Regions from separate parts of the Bradyrhizobium sp. Ken64 genome, predicted to be linked through region 1. Evidence: predicted binding sites of a transcription regulator. Region 1 holds the regulator's gene; the other holds the start of a gene.

Evidence for each region. Region 1 encodes HrcA, which represses chaperone genes, less so after heat shock. Its sites were predicted from a motif close to GTTAGCACTCNCNNNNNGNGAGTGCTAAC; they were not measured.
Region 2: AC0L2F_RS01320 (co-chaperone GroES) is a predicted target of HrcA. The motif match lies at 1,903-1,931, and genes of this name have one in related genera.

The regions. Positions count from the first base shown of each region.
Region 1 is NZ_JBVVPA010000007.1:198,203-206,177, forward strand. It holds gene hemW (radical SAM family heme chaperone HemW) at 1-709, opposite strand, end outside; gene rdgB (RdgB/HAM1 family non-canonical purine NTP pyrophosphatase) at 696-1,331, opposite strand; gene rph (ribonuclease PH) at 1,343-2,056, opposite strand; gene hrcA (heat-inducible transcriptional repressor HrcA) at 2,238-3,326, shown strand; gene grpE (nucleotide exchange factor GrpE) at 3,423-4,040, shown strand; gene pncA (bifunctional nicotinamidase/pyrazinamidase) at 4,177-4,899, opposite strand; gene AC0L2F_RS15115 (hypothetical protein) at 5,045-5,983, opposite strand; gene dnaK (molecular chaperone DnaK) at 6,379-7,975, shown strand, end outside.
Region 2 is NZ_JBVVPA010000001.1:259,913-267,887, forward strand. It holds gene AC0L2F_RS01310 (protein phosphatase CheZ) at 245-1,024, shown strand; gene AC0L2F_RS01315 (hypothetical protein) at 1,186-1,707, opposite strand; gene AC0L2F_RS01320 (co-chaperone GroES) at 2,021-2,317, shown strand; gene groL (chaperonin GroEL) at 2,464-4,095, shown strand; gene AC0L2F_RS01330 (hypothetical protein) at 4,296-5,507, shown strand; gene AC0L2F_RS01335 (META domain-containing protein) at 5,660-6,058, opposite strand; gene AC0L2F_RS01340 (L-lactate permease) at 6,197-7,861, opposite strand.

The DNA of each region.
Region 1 (7,975 bases):
GGCCGAGCCTGTCGCAGGTCTCCTGCGTGATGTCGTAGAGCGCGCGTGCGACGGCTTCATCCGGCGTCTTCAGCTTGCCGGCCTGATACAGGCCGAAGAACGGCGTGCCTTCTTCGATCGTCAATTGATAGAGCGACAGATGCTCGGCCGCCTCGCCGATCGCGAGACGCAATTCATCGGCCCACATCGCCGGCGTCTGGTCGGGACGGGCGTAGATCAGGTCGAACGAATAACGATCGAACGAGCGGCGCGCGATGGCGACGGCATCGAGGGCCTCGCGCGCGCTGTGCATGCGGCCCAGCGCTTTCAGCGAGGCATCGTCGAGCGCCTGCACGCCGAGCGAGACGCGGTTGACGCCGGCGGTGCGATAACCGGCAAAGCGCGTGGCTTCGACGCTGGTCGGGTTTGCCTCCAGCGTGACTTCGACGTCTTTGGCCACGGTCCAGTGCTTGCCGATGGCGTCGAGCACGGCGCCGACGGTTGCAGGCTGCATGAGCGAGGGCGTGCCGCCGCCGAGAAAGATCGAGGTGACTTCGCGGCCGGGCGCGCGCTCGGCGGTCGCAGCGATCTCACGCGCGAAAGCCGACGCAAAGCGCGGCTCGTCGATCGCGGCGTGGCGGACATGGCTGTTGAAGTCGCAATAGGGGCACTTCGACAGGCAGAACGGCCAGTGCACGTAGACGCCGAAGGCTTCCTTAGCGCGGCTCAAGGCAGATCTCCGCCAGTTTCACGAAGGCGCGGGCGCGGTGCGACAGGCCGAGACCGAGCGGCGGCAGGCCGTGCTTCTCGATGCTCTCCATCTCGCCGAAGGTGCGGCTATGGCCGTCGGGCAAAAACATCGGGTCGTAGCCGAAGCCGGCGGTGCCGCGCGGTGGCCACACCAGCGTGCCGTCGACGCGCGCCTCGACCTCTTCGCAATGATCGTCGGGCCATGCAACGCAGAGCGCGGAAACGAAATGCGCCTTGCGTTTGGCGGGCGTGGTCGCGCCGCGCTCCTGCAACAGGCGCTCGATCTGCGCCATCGCCGCGGCAAAATCCTTGTTCGGACCGGCCCAGCGCGCCGAATAGATGCCGGGCGCGCCGTCGAGCGCGTCGACCACGATGCCGGAATCATCGGCGAAGGACGGCAGCTTCGTCGCCTGCGCTGCCGCGATCGCCTTGATCGCGGCGTTGCTGCGGAAATCGTTTCCGGTCTCTTCCGGTTCGGCAAGACCTAGCTCGCCGGCCGAGACCGCATCGATGCCGTAAGGCGCGAGCAGCTCCTTCATCTCGGCGAGCTTGCCGGGATTATGGGTCGCGATGACCAGCTTTCCGGTGATTCGGCGATGCATCGGGCTATTGACTACGCTACCGCCAGTTTCTGCAAGTCCACGAGACGCGCGACGCCCTTGCGTGCCAGCGCCATCAACGCCAGGAACTCGGCTTCCGTGAACGGCTCGCGTTCCGCGGTGCCCTGGACTTCGATGATGCGGCCATCGCCCGTCATGACGAAATTGGCGTCGGTATCGGCTTCGGAGTCCTCGGCATAGTCGAGGTCGAGCACGGGCGTGCCCTTGTAGATGCCGCAGGAGATCGCGGCGACGTTGTCGCGCAACACATTGGCCTTCACCATGTTGCGCGCCTTCATCCAGCTGACGCAATCGGCGAGCGCGACCCAGGCACCGGTGATCGAGGCCGTGCGGGTGCCGCCGTCGGCCTGGAGCACGTCGCAGTCGACCGTGATCTGGCGTTCGCCAAGCGCTTCGAGATTGATGATGGTGCGCAGCGAGCGGCCGATCAGGCGCTGAATTTCGACGGTGCGGCCGCTCTGCTTTCCGGCGGAGGCCTCGCGGCGGGTGCGTTCCGAGGTCGCGCGCGGCAGCATGCCGTATTCGGCGGTGACCCAGCCGCGGCCCTGGCCCTTCAGCCATGGCGGCAGGCGGTCTTCCAGCGTGGCGGTGACCAGCACGTGAGTGTCGCCGAATTTCACCAGGCACGAACCTTCCGCATATTTGACCACGCCGCGCTCCAGCGTCACGGGGCGCAGTTCGTCGGGCGCACGGCGGCTTGGCCGCATGGGAAATCCTCCAAAACTCTCGGAAAAGGGCTGTTGGCGGTGCTTGTAGGGGGGGTGAGGGTGGGCGGCAAGGGGGAAGATCGAGGCCTTCTTCACCTGCGATTTTCAATCCGCCAACGCCACGCTTGTCAGAAGCGTCCGGGATAGACAAATTACCTGTATCTTAGAGGAGTTACGGTCTGTGGCCCATCACGATCCGATCCATCTGATCGCGCCGCGCGCGGGCCTTGCCCAGCTCAACGAGCGTTCCCGCGACATCTTTCGTCAAATCGTCGAAAGCTATCTGGCGACCGGGGAGCCGGTGGGCTCGCGCAATATTTCGCGCTTGATCGCCATGCCGCTGTCGCCCGCCTCGGTCCGCAACGTCATGGCCGACCTGGAACAGCTCGGCCTGATCTATGCCCCGCACACTTCCGCCGGCCGGTTGCCGACGGAACTCGGCCTGCGCTTCTTCGTCGATGCCCTGATGCAGGTCGGCGACCTCAATGACGGTGAACGGCAGGCGATCCAGAGCCAGTTGACCTCCGTCGGCCACGCGCAATCGGTCGAGGCCGCCCTCGAGGAGGCATTGACGCGGCTCTCCGGCCTGACCCGCGCAGCCGCCGTCGTGCTGACGCCGAAATCCAATGCGCGGCTGAAACATATCGAATTCGTCCGGTTGGAACCGGAAAAGGCATTGGTGATCCTGGTCGGCGAGGACGGGCAGGTCGAAAACCGCGTGTTGACGCTGCCGCCGGGGGTTCCATCCTCGGCGTTGACCGAAGCCGGCAACTTCCTCAATGCGCGGATCCGGGGCCGGACCCTGGCCGAGGCCCGGCTGGAGCTCGAGACCGCGCTCGGAGAGGCGCGCACCGAGCTCGATCAGCTGACCCACAAGGTGATCTCGGCCGGCATCGCCAGCTGGTCGGGCGGCGAGAACGAGGACCGGCAGCTCATCGTCCGCGGTCACGCCAATCTGCTCGAGGATTTGCATGCGCTGGAGGATCTCGAGCGCGTTCGCCTGCTGTTCGACGATCTCGAGACCAAGCGCGGCGTGATCGACCTGCTCGGCCGCGCCGAAACCGCGGAAGGCGTGCGGATCTTCATCGGCAGTGAGAACAAGCTGTTTTCGCTGTCGGGCTCGTCCACCATCATCTCGCCCTATCGGGATGCCGCCGGCCATATCGTCGGCGTTTTGGGCGTGATCGGGCCGACGCGGCTGAATTATGCCCGCGTGATCCCGACCGTGGACTACGCTGCCCGCATCGTCAGCCGGCTCCTGGGGGGCTGACCGGCGTCTCCCCCGATCACGGGCGCTTGATTTTCGGCGCCCGAAGCACGATATCCGGGCCAGAAACCCCCTGAGACGAATGCGAAAAGAGAGCCGATGACCGATCGAGACCGGCAACCCGAAGACACGAGTGCTGCGGCCGGCGAGCCCGTGGTGTCAAAACCCTACATCATGCCCGACGATCCCGAGCCCGGCTCGGTCGAGCTTTTGCAGAAGGAAGTCGCTGAGGCGCGCGACCGCATGCTGCGGACGCTGGCCGAGATGGAGAATTTGCGCAAGCGCACCGCCAAGGAGGTCGCTGACGCCAAGCTCTACGGCGTCACGGGCTTTGCCCGCGACGTGCTCGACATCGCCGACAACCTCCAGCGCGCGCTCGATGCCGTTCCGGCCGAAGCCCGTGCGACGGCCGATGCAGGCCTCGCCTCGCTGATCGAGGGCGTCGAGTTGACCGAGCGCTCGCTGCTCAGCGCGCTGGAAAAACACGGCGTGAAGAAGTTCGATCCTCTGGGCCAGAAGTTCGACCCGAACTTCCAGCAGGCGATGTTCGAGGTGCCCGATGCATCGGTACCCGCGGGCACCGTCGTGCAGGTCATGCAGGCCGGCTACACCATCGGCGAGCGCGTGCTGCGTCCCGCCTTGGTCGGTGTCGCCAAGGGCGGCGCCAAGGCCGCGCCCGCTGCCAACAGCAACGAGCCGAACGGCGCGGGCAACTGATCCTCATGGCGAGAAGGCGCGTCAGCGCCGTCTCGAACCATGCGGCCGAGCAGCAGCAACAGGGCCTTCACCCTTCGAGACGCGCGCGAAGAAGCGCGCTCCTCAGGACGAGGGTCTTGCAGTTCGATCGCGCCTCTTACGCGCTCGCCGCGATATCCGCAGACTGGATCCGCTTCACGCCAGCCTTGGCCATGTCGGCCCAGGCTTTTGCGAGCGAACCCTGATTGTCGATGCCGCGGCACGCGTCTTCCACCACATAGACCTCGAAGCCCGCCTTGCGCGCGTCCAGCGCGGTCCAGGCGACGCAGAAATCCGTCGCCAGCCCCGCGACGAAGACGCGCTTGATCTTGCGCGCCTTCAGATAGCCGGCAAGGCCGGTCGAGGTCTTGCCGTCGGCTTCGAGAAAGGCCGAATAGCTGTCGACGTCCTTGTGAAAACCCTTGCGGATGATGAGCTCGGCGTGCGGGATCGCAAGGTCCTTCGAGAGCGCGGCGCCGTCGGTGCCCTGCACGCAATGGTCGGGCCACAGCACCTGCTTGCCGTAGGGAAGATCGACGGTCTCGAACGGCTTCTTGCCGGCGTGGACTGACGCAAAGGAAACATGGCCTTGCGTGTGCCAGTCCTGCGTCATCACCACGTTCGAAAACGCTTTCGAGATCTTGTTGATGACGGGCACCACCTGCTCGCCTTCCTTCACGGCAAGACTGCCGCCGGGCAGGAAGCAGTTCTGCACGTCGATCACGAGCAGCGCGGATGCATCGTCCGGCTTGATCGATGCCGCTGCCAGAATTGCGGTTGGCGCGAGCGCCACGAGAGCGCTCGTCCCGAGCGCCGCCAAGATTTGTCGCCGATCCAGCATCATTCGCCTCCCTCCAGGATGAACTCAACGGAAGGGGAGCCTAGTTCCGTTCGTATACGAACAGAAGCCCGAAAATGCGGCCGACTTTGGTGAGTCGTTGGGCTGCTGACCGGATATCAGCGTCGTCCCGGCGAAGGATGTCGGGCTAGCCCTTCGGCTGGATGCCGTCGCGGACCGCGCGGAAGCGGGGGAAGGCGGCCGGCCATTGCTCGCGCGGGGCGCTGGCGATGATGCGCAGCGAGGCGCCGCTGCTGAAGCGGATCCACTGCACCACGGTCACCGGCGTCTTGTCCTTGCCGCTGATGCCGTCGATCCGGGTCTCGAAACCCTGTTGGCCGCTGATGCGGATCGGCTCGGACATGGTGACGCGCGACTCCCGCACGCCGGGAATCTGGAGTGCAGCCTCCTGGGCGAAGCGGGCGCGGTCGTCGGCGGCTTGCGGAGTGGCGCCGATCACGCCGAGGATGATGAACGGCTTCGATTCATAGCCGGAGCTCTCGTCGCCGTCGGCCAGGATGATGCTCGAGCCCGGCGCCAGCGTGCGAACGTCCTTGAAGTCGGCAAGATCGGTGATCTTGAAAGGCATCAGCGCGATCTGCTCGTCGGCCGGGACCTGCTTGCGGGTGACGACGCTCGCGAACATCTGCCGCACCGCCTCGTCGGTGTAGATCTTGATCGCATTCTCCGGAATCTGCACCGCGACATAGCCGGAGAAGCCGGCGCCCGGCACGATCATCGAATAGCGCCGCACCGGGGTATCGCCGGCCTTGCCACTCTCCGTGGTGAAATAGGCAAGACCCCCGGGCGTCTCGATCTTGTCCTGCTTGACGCCGTTGGTGCCGGCCGGATTGGAGTTGAAGGCGCTCACGACCTCGCCATAGGCCGCCGGCGGCAGCTCTGTGATCAGCACCTTGACGTTGCCGTCCTCGCTCTCGAAGCCGGGAAAGGTCTTGGCCGTGCTGAGGCCGACCAATGGCACCATGCCGAGGCGCAAGCCGGGTGGGAAAACGGCGTCGGCAGCCAGAGCCGGAAGCGCAGAGGCGACGAGGAGGGCGAGCGCGGCGAGGGGGCGGATCAGCTTCATGGGCACTCTGATTGGTTCACATTGAGGCCGTTCGATGGTGGCCAGCCGGCCGCTTTGTCGCGCAAGGCAGCCCGATGACGAGCCCGGCCGGCTGCCCGCCTTTTAGCGGGTTTGGACTCGCCGCAACAGGGCGGGGCGGAATGCGGTAGCGGATGCCGGCCGATCGCGGGACCTGTTAATAATTCCTCACCCGCAAGGGCGGTGCAGCCCGGATATGTTCTTCCAAAACCCAATGTTTTCACGGCCGAAACTTGCGTTCGGTCCTTGCGGGCACCTCCCCCCCTCCTATATGACCCCCAACCATCGCAATATCGCGAATGTTTGATCTTAGGGGGTTTCGGTTCGGGTGCCTTCTGGGCCCAGCCAGCCTGCCGCAAAAACAAGGATACAGGACCATGGGAAAGGTCATCGGGATCGACCTCGGCACCACGAATTCGTGCGTCGCCGTAATGGATGGCAAGAACGCCAAAGTCATCGAGAATTCCGAAGGCATGCGCACGACGCCTTCGATCGTCGCCGTGACGGACGACGGTGAGCGCCTCGTCGGCCAACCGGCCAAGCGCCAGGCCGTCACCAATCCCGAGCGCACGTTCTTCGCAGTGAAGCGCCTGATCGGCCGCCGCTACGACGACCCGATGGTCGAGAAGGACAAGAAGCTCGTTCCGTACAAGATCGTGAAGGCTTCCAACGGCGACGCCTGGGTCGAGGCCGACGGCCAGACCTACTCGCCCTCGCAGGTCTCGGCGTTCATCTTGCAGAAGATGAAGGAGACCGCGGAAGCCCATCTGGGCCAGAAGGTCGACCAGGCCGTCATCACCGTGCCCGCCTACTTCAACGACGCCCAGCGCCAGGCGACCAAGGACGCCGGCAAGATCGCGGGCCTTGAAGTGCTGCGCATCATCAACGAGCCGACCGCGGCCGCGCTCGCTTATGGCCTCGACAAGACCAAGGCCGGCACGATCGCCGTGTACGATCTCGGCGGCGGCACGTTCGATATCTCGATTCTCGAAATCGGCGACGGCGTGTTCGAGGTGAAGTCGACCAACGGCGACACCTTCCTCGGCGGCGAAGACTTCGACATGCGCCTGGTCGGCTATCTCGCCGACGAATTCCAGAAGGAGCAGGGCATCAACCTGCGCAACGACAAGCTCGCGTTGCAGCGCCTGAAGGAAGCCGCTGAAAAGGCCAAGATCGAGCTGTCGTCGACGACGCAGACCGAGATCAACCTGCCCTTCATCACCGCGGACCAGACCGGCCCGAAGCATCTGACGATGAAGCTCACCCGCGCCAAGTTCGAGGCGCTGGTCGATGACCTCGTTCAGAAGACCGTCGAGCCCTGCCGCAAGGCGCTGAAGGATGCCGGCCTCACCGCCGCCGAGATCGGCGAAGTGGTGCTGGTCGGCGGCATGTCGCGCATGCCGAAGGTCCAGGAAGTCGTGAAGCAGCTGTTCGGCAAGGAGCCGCACAAGGGCGTCAACCCGGACGAAGTCGTGGCGATCGGCGCCGCGATCCAGGCCGGCGTGCTTCAGGGCGACGTCAAGGACGTGCTGCTGCTCGACGTGACCCCGCTGTCGCTGGGCATCGAGACGCTGGGCGGCGTGTTCACCCGCATCATCGACCGCAACACCACGATCCCGACCAAGAAGAGCCAGGTGTTCTCGACCGCCGAGGACAGCCAGAACGCGGTGACCATCCGCGTCTTCCAGGGCGAGCGTGAAATGGCGGCCGACAACAAGATGCTCGGCCAGTTCGACCTGATGGGCATTCCCCCGGCTCCGCGCGGCATGCCGCAGATCGAGGTGACCTTCGACATCGACGCCAACGGCATCGTCAACGTCTCGGCCAAGGACAAGGCCACGTCCAAGGAGCAGCAGATCCGCATCCAGGCCTCCGGCGGTCTGTCGGAAGCCGACATCGAGAAGATGGTCAAGGACGCCGAGGCCAATGCCGAGGCGGACAAGAAGCGCCGCGAGGCCGTGACCGCCAAGAACG
Region 2 (7,975 bases), on a different contig from region 1:
CGTGGTCAATAAAGAGCAAAAGCCGTTTTGTTTGGTAAACGGAAGCGCCGTTTCGATTCACCACGTCGTCGGCAGCGGTGCAATTTGGCGATCAGCGTTTATTTTCGATGAACGCCGCGCACGCATGGTTAATCGCTCGTTTGCAAGCTGTCGCGCACAACCGGGACGATAGTTCCGGCTGTGAACTTCGTGTTAAATCGCTTCTGCCTACAAAGACGCGTGAGTGAGGTGGGGGGAGTTCTTGATGGCTATTCACCGCAAACGTTTTCGTGTCGAGGAGGCTATTGTCGGCGAGATGCCCAGCCCCGAAATGATTGAGGAGGCTGCACCGATGCATAGCGAGATCATGGCCGAGTTGCGTGCGATCCGTGCACAGATGGCGAAGGGCACCGCGCCCTTGTCCGGCAGCGCCGCCATGGCGGCGATCGACGCCTCCACGGCCCACGAGCTCTCCGAAGCCCGCACCATGCTCGATACCTACCGGGCGCAGATCGAGCAGTGCGAGAAGCTGAAGGTCGAGCTCGACCTCATCCACGACGCCATCGACCGTACCAAGCGCGAGATCGCGACACTGCATGGCAAGAGCTTCGACGGCGGCGAAATGGCCAAGGTCAATGGCGAGCTCGGCGCGGTCGTCGGCGGCACCGAACAGGCAACCCAGCAGATCCTCGAAGCCGCCGAGTCGATCGACCAGGCGGCCAGCGCGATGGCCAAGGTGCAATCGGCCGATCAGCAGAAGCGGCTCGCCGACGATATCCAGGAACGCGTCATCTCGATCTTCGAAGCCTGCAACTTCCAGGACCTGACCGGCCAGCGCATCAGCAAGGTCATGAGCACGATGAAGTTCATCGAGCAGCACATCAATTCCATGATGGAGATCTGGGGCGGCGTCGACGCGATCAAGTCCCACGTCGTGCCGCAGGTCGACACCCGCAGCGATGACGACAAGCTTCTCAACGGCCCGAAGCTCGCCGGCGACGTCGGCCACGCCTCGCAGGACGACATCGACGCGCTGTTCGACTGAGCGGACGCGGCACTCTGAAAAAACAAAACGCCGGCGCAAGCCGGCGTTTTTTTCGTCATTGCGAGCGAAGCGAAGCAATCCAGACTGTATCCGCGGAGGCAGCCTGGATTGCTTCGTCGCTTCGCTTCTCGCAATGACGAGTGGCTAGGCCGGCGCCGCGATCACGCCCTCGGCGCGCAGCGGACGTAGACCATGTTGCCGTAGCGGGTGGCGGCGTCCTTGTCGATGAAGCGGGTGATGAGGACGCGGCCGTCGAAGGAGACGATCTCGCGGTCCTGCTCGCCGGGCGTCGGACCCGCCGGTCCGATATAGTTTTTTCCGCTGGGCGAACCCTTCAGCCGCAGCTCCTGCGGTGTTGCCTGGTCCGCCAGATGCATGATCACGCCGCCGGAGGAGCCGGCGGTGATCACATAAGGATTTTTGCATTGGGCCCGGGCGGCAGCCTCGGTGCGGGCGCGGTCGGCCGGGTTCTGGAACGAGGCGAGGCCCCAGCGCCCGACGATCTCGTCGGCGCGGATCGACGCGGGCATTTCCGGACCGGTGCCGGGCTCGGCCTCGGGGGGCGGTGAGGACGAAGAAAAGGACGGCAGGCTCATGCCGCCGCCGCAGGCGCCAAGCAGCAGCGCCAGGCAAGAAGCCGCCGCCAGATTGGCGACCGTGCGCGCGTGAGCCGAACTGATCATGGCATTCCCCCGGACAAAACCATGGCCGCACCCCTGACGCAGCCAAGCGCAAAACCGCTGCCGGAGCAATGACGTCCTTTAATACGCCGGCGCCCCGAACAAGTTTCCAATGTCACCATCCTATATCCGTCTCACCAATCGCTTAACCACCTTTGCTTGACAGGATCGCGGCCAAGCCATATTCCCGGACGCACCATTAGCACTCTGAAAGATGGATTGCTAACGCGCGCCGATCGATCCTCGGGAAGGGTGGACGGAAGCGCCGCCCGCCCATTTCCTCTCCTTCCGAAGCGAGCCTCCAAAGGGAAACGTCATGACTAAATCCAAATTTCGTCCGCTGCATGACCGTGTCGTGGTCAAACGTATCGACGCCGAGTCAAAGACCAAGGGCGGCATCATCATTCCGGACACGGCCAAGGAAAAGCCGTCCCAGGGCGAAGTCGTCGCCGTCGGCCCCGGTGGCCGCGACGAGGCCGGCAAGCTGATCCCGATCGACCTCAAGGTCGGCGACCGTGTGCTGTTTGGCAAGTGGTCGGGCACCGAGGTCAAGATCGACAACGATGAGCTCCTGATCATGAAGGAGTCGGACATTATGGGCGTGATGGCCTAAGGCCAGACGCCTGAACGGCCGCTGAATGCATGCCCGGGTCACTCGATCCGGGCATGCATCATTCCGCCGGGTTCGATCGCGGACCTCGGAATGAGGCGACCCAATAAGCAAGACACATCACGAAAAAAGAAGAGGAATTGCAGACCATGGCTGCCAAAGACGTCAAGTTTTCCGGAGACGCGCGCGATCGCATGCTGCGCGGCGTCGACATTCTCGCCAATGCCGTCAAGGTGACGCTCGGCCCGAAGGGCCGCAACGTGCTCATCGAGAAGTCGTTCGGCGCGCCCCGCATCACCAAGGACGGCGTCACCGTCGCCAAGGAGATCGAGCTCGAGGACAAGTTCGAGAACATGGGCGCCCAGATGGTGCGTGAGGTCGCTTCCAAGACCAACGACCTGGCCGGCGACGGCACCACCACCGCGACCGTGCTGGCCCAGTCCATCGTACGCGAAGGCGCCAAGTCGGTTGCCGCCGGCATGAACCCGATGGACCTCAAGCGCGGCATCGACATCGCGGTTGCGGCCGTCGTCAAGGACATCGAGAAGCGCGCCAAGCCGGTCGCCGCCTCTTCCGAGGTCGCCCAGGTCGGCACCATCTCGGCCAACGGCGACGCCGCCATCGGCAAGATGATCGCGCAGGCGATGCAGAAGGTCGGCAACGAGGGCGTCATCACCGTCGAGGAGAACAAGTCGCTCGACACCGAGGTGGACATCGTCGAGGGCATGAAGTTCGACCGCGGCTATCTGTCACCCTATTTCGTCACCAACCCCGAGAAGATGACCGCCGAGCTCGAGGACGCCTACATCCTCCTGCACGAGAAGAAGCTGTCCGGCCTGCAGGCCATGCTGCCGGTGCTGGAAGCCGTGGTGCAGTCGGGCAAGCCGCTCGTCATCATCGCCGAGGACGTCGAGGGCGAGGCGCTGGCCACCCTGGTCGTCAACCGCCTCCGTGGCGGCCTGAAGGTCGCCGCCGTCAAGGCGCCGGGCTTCGGGGACCGCCGCAAGGCCATGCTCGAGGACCTCGCGATCCTCACCGGCGGCCAGCTGATCTCCGAAGACCTCGGCATGAAGCTCGAGAACGTCACGGTGAAGATGCTTGGGCGCGCGGGCAAGGTGGTGATCGACAAGGAGAACACCACGATCGTCAAGGGCGCCGGCAAGAAGCCGGAGATCGAGGCCCGCGTCGGCCAGATCAAGGCCCAGATCGAGGAAACCACCTCGGATTACGACCGTGAGAAGCTCCAGGAGCGCCTCGCCAAGCTCGCAGGCGGCGTCGCGGTGATCCGCGTCGGCGGCGCCACCGAGATCGAGGTCAAGGAGAAGAAGGACCGCGTCGAGGACGCGCTGAACGCTACCCGCGCCGCGGTGCAGGAAGGCATCGTCCCCGGCGGCGGCGTCGCGCTGCTTCGCGCCAAGAAGGCGGTCGGTCGTCTGACCAACGCCAATGCCGACGTCCAGGCCGGCATCAACATCGTGCTGAAGGCGCTGGAAGCCCCGATCCGCCAGATCTCCGAGAACGCGGGCGTGGAAGGCTCGATCGTCGTCGGCAAGATCCTGGAGAACAAGTCCGAGACCTTCGGCTTCGACGCCCAGACCGAGGAGTATGTCGACATGGTCGAGAAGGGCATCATCGACCCTGCCAAGGTGGTGCGCACCGCGCTCCAGGACGCCGCCTCGATCGCCGGCCTGCTGGTGACCACCGAGGCCATGGTCGCGGAGTCGCCAAAGAAGGAAGCCGCCTCCGGCATGCCGGCCGGTGGCGGTATGGGCGGCTTCTAAGGCCGTCCTCGCCTGACAGTGTTGCGAAGGCCGCCTCCGGGCGGCCTTCTTTTTGCCGATCATGGCCCGTGCTTTCCAATTCAACCGGCGGCCAAAACCCACTACGGTGACGCCCGATTCGAATTGTTTGGGCCTGATCTGATCGGAAAACCGCTTCACATTTTTCCGGATCATGCCCCATTGCCTCGGGGATTTCATCGATGCGCGCGCTTCTGTTTTGCTCCACGGCCGTTCTGGCGGCTCTGCTTGCAGTTTCGCCTGAGGTCGCATCCGCCCAGATGAAGCTGGCGCCGAAGGCCACGGCGCCCGGCGGCGTCGAGACGCGCTATTTCACCTCGATCGACGGGCTGATGGACGGCAATGCCGATGTGATCCTGAAGGAGACACGCCAGGGCAAGACCGTCACCGCAGCCGTGCTCGACGTCTGTTATCCCGTCGCGAAGAATTCCGACCGCAAGGACCGCTTCGTCGTCAATCTCCAGGTCGCGGGCCAGAACCTGACGGGTACGACGCAGAGCCTCGGCGCGAAGGCGCCAGTCACCGTCAAGCTGCTGCGCAAACAGGCCGGAGACACGTTCGAATTCCGCGGCCAGATCAGCATTGGCCAGGCCGTGACCGAGGTCACCTCGCCAGACAATTCCGATCTCAGCGAGAAGGAATTCCTCGACAACCAGACTTCCGACGACGGCATCACGCCACAGCCGAAGGATTTCACCGACGTCTCGCCGGAAGCGATCGCGGTCAAGGTCAAGCTGGATGCCGCAACCGAGTTCCTCAAGAGCCTGAAGGGCCAGGATGTCGAGGTGACGCTGGCGAGCCTCACCGTCGGCTGCGACGCGCTGCGCGCGGGCGAGCAGACCATCAACATGTCGGTCGATCCGGAGCGCGCCGGCGCGCTGCTGGCAAAATTCAAGGCGACGCCCGGCGTCACCGCCGCGGGCTGGACCGCGGGCATGACCGAGATGGACCGCACCATCCGCATTGCCGCCGCCGACTGGCGCGACGGCGACAAGATCAACCGCGACAAGCTCGCGGCCGCGGTAGCTGGCGTGCTGAGCAGGACGCTCGCTGCAAAGCCGGTCTCGCAGAGCTTCAACCCGGCGACCGGCAAGCTCAAGCTGGTGTTCAAGCGGCCGAACCAGGACTTTCCCGCGCTCGAGCTCACCGACACGATCGAGGTTGCGGGTCTCGTCTCGCCTGACAAGCCCGGCACGACCGACAAGCTCATGCTCTGGATCGGGAGTCCCGTGACCACGACCACCGACGAGAGCAGCGGCGCCAAGCTCAATCTCTCGGATGATGCTTCGGCCGACGAGGAAGGCGATCAGCCCGACGACAACGGTTCGGTCGAGGCGCTCGCCAAGGAGCTGAAAGGCCAGCGCTGGGACGCAGACAAGTCGGTGTGGAAGTAGACCCTCGTAGCCCGGACGCAGCGCAGCACGTCAGTGATGCGCTGCTGAGCCGGGGCCCAGAAGCCGCGCACGAGATCGACGGCAGATACCTGTGTCCCGGCTCTGCGCAGCAGCGTGCACGCTGCAGCGCGTCCGGGACACGAGAGCGAGACCTAATTGCCGTTGACGCGGAAGCGCAGCGGCTTGGGGCCGACGAGCGTGAGCACGTCGCCCTGGCGCTTCCAGGTCTCGACGCTGCCCAGGGCTGCAACGAGATCGTCGTCGGACTGGGCCCTTGCCGGCGGGCAGGATCGGTCCTGGATCTGGCCGGGGACGAAGATCACGGTGTTGCCGGCAACCGAGAACTGGCCCTTGCCGCCCTTGCACCAGAGCTCCAGCACGACCTCGCCATTGTCGCCGATCTCGATGTTCGGAATCCGCTTCGAGCCCGGCTGCGGCAGCGCCTCCAGCGTCATCTCGGTGCCGAACGGAAAACCGTCCTCCGCACGCGCGAGCGTCGACATCGCGAGCATTGCAACCGCCGCACACACCGTCTGCCTGAACGAAACCATGAGACCTCTCGACCGACCTGATTTGCGGCACCTTCTATAAGACGGCGGCGCCGTTGAGAAGGTTCGCCCATGCACAACGCAAAAATCCCCGCGAGGACCAACCTCGCGGGGATTTGCGTTGAAGCCGGGCGCGGCCTGCTACTTCAGCACCATCGCCGTGAACGGATAGACATAGGCCTGCAGCGTCACGAGCACACCGACGAGACAGGCCAGCACGATCGAGTGCCAGAACACGAAGCGCAGGATGGTGCCCTCGTGGCCGTACCAGTTGGTGGCCGTGGATGCGACCACGATCGATTGCGCGTCGATCATCTTGCCCATCACACCGCCGGACGAGTTCGCCGCACCCATCAGGATCGGCGACAGGCCGAGTTGCTCGGAGGTGATCTTCTGCAGGTTTCCGAACAGCACGTTGGAGGCGGTGTCCGATCCCGTCAGCGCCACGCCCAACCAGCCGAGCAGCGTGCCGAAGAAGGGATAGAGCACGCCGGTCGCAGCGAAGGCCAGGCCGAGCGTCGCGTCGACGCCGGAGAGCCGCGTCAGCGTGCCGATGGCAAGCATCGCCGAGATCGTGATCAGCGAGATCGCGCACAGCCGGATGGTGCGCCCGTACTGGATCAAGAGCTTGCCGGGCCCGACGCCCATCAGGAAGCCGGAGATGATCGCGGCGATCAGCATGCCCGTGCCGGTGAACGAGAGATAGGTGAAGCCGAACACCGCGCTCTCTTTCGTCGGCCCTGGCGCAACCGGCGGCATCTTGTTGATCATCTGATGCAGCTCGGGAACGGGATAGCTCCAGGTGAAGATCGAGTTCGCCCAGGTCTTGAATCCACCATTGCCCCATATCAGCATCACGATACAGACGATGATCCACGGCAGCAGCGCGCTGAACAGCTCGCTTTGCGTCAGCGGCGTCTTGTCCATCGGTCTTGCCGCGGCCATGGTGGCGGCCGATTCATCGCGGCCGCGCAGCGCCGGCGACAGCCAGAGCTGCCTGGGTTGCCAGACCTTCAGGAACAGGATCAGCGCCCCCATCGAGATCAGCGACGCACCGATGTCGACGATCCAGGGATTGACGTAGTTGGAGATCACGAATTGCGGGACCGCGAACGACACGCCGGTGACCAGGATCGCCGGCCAGACATCCTTCATGCCCTTCCAGCCCGCGAACGCCCACACCACCCAGAACGGCACGATCAGCGAGAAGAACGGCAATTGCCGGCCGACCATCGCGCCGAGGATGTAGGGATCAAGCCCGGTGACCGAGGCAAGGCCCTGGATCGGCGTGCCCAGCGCGCCATAGGCGACCGGCGCGGTGTTGGCGATCAGCGACAGGCCACTTGCTGCAAGCGGCGAGAAACCGAGGCCGATCAGGACGGCGCCCGTGATCGCGACCGGCGTGCCGAAGCCCGAGGCGCCTTCGAAGAAGGCGCCGAACGAGAATGCGATCAGCAGCAATTGCAACCGCCGGTCCTCGGTGACGCCGCCGACCGCGCGCTTGAGCAATTCGAAGCGTCCGGTGGTCACCGTCACCTGGTAGAGGAAGATGACGTTGAGAACGATCCAGCCGATCGGGAAGAAGCCGGTGACGATGCCCAGCACCGAGGCGCGGATCGACATGTTCGCCGGCATGGTGAAGACGAAGATCGTGATCAAATTGGCCACGATCACGGCAATGACCGCCGCGATATGAGCCTGGACGCGGCCGCTCGCGATCAGGACCAGCAATGTGACGACAGGGACTGCCGCCGCGATCGTCGACAGCACAGGGCTGTGCAACGGGTCATAAACTTGATTCCACATGATCTTCCTCCCCACGCATGTGTGCTGCAGGCGGCCCGCGTGGACAGCCGATCCTGCTTGACGCTGAAGCGATAACCCCCGAGCTGGACGCGAATTCCTCGCGAATGCAGCGGT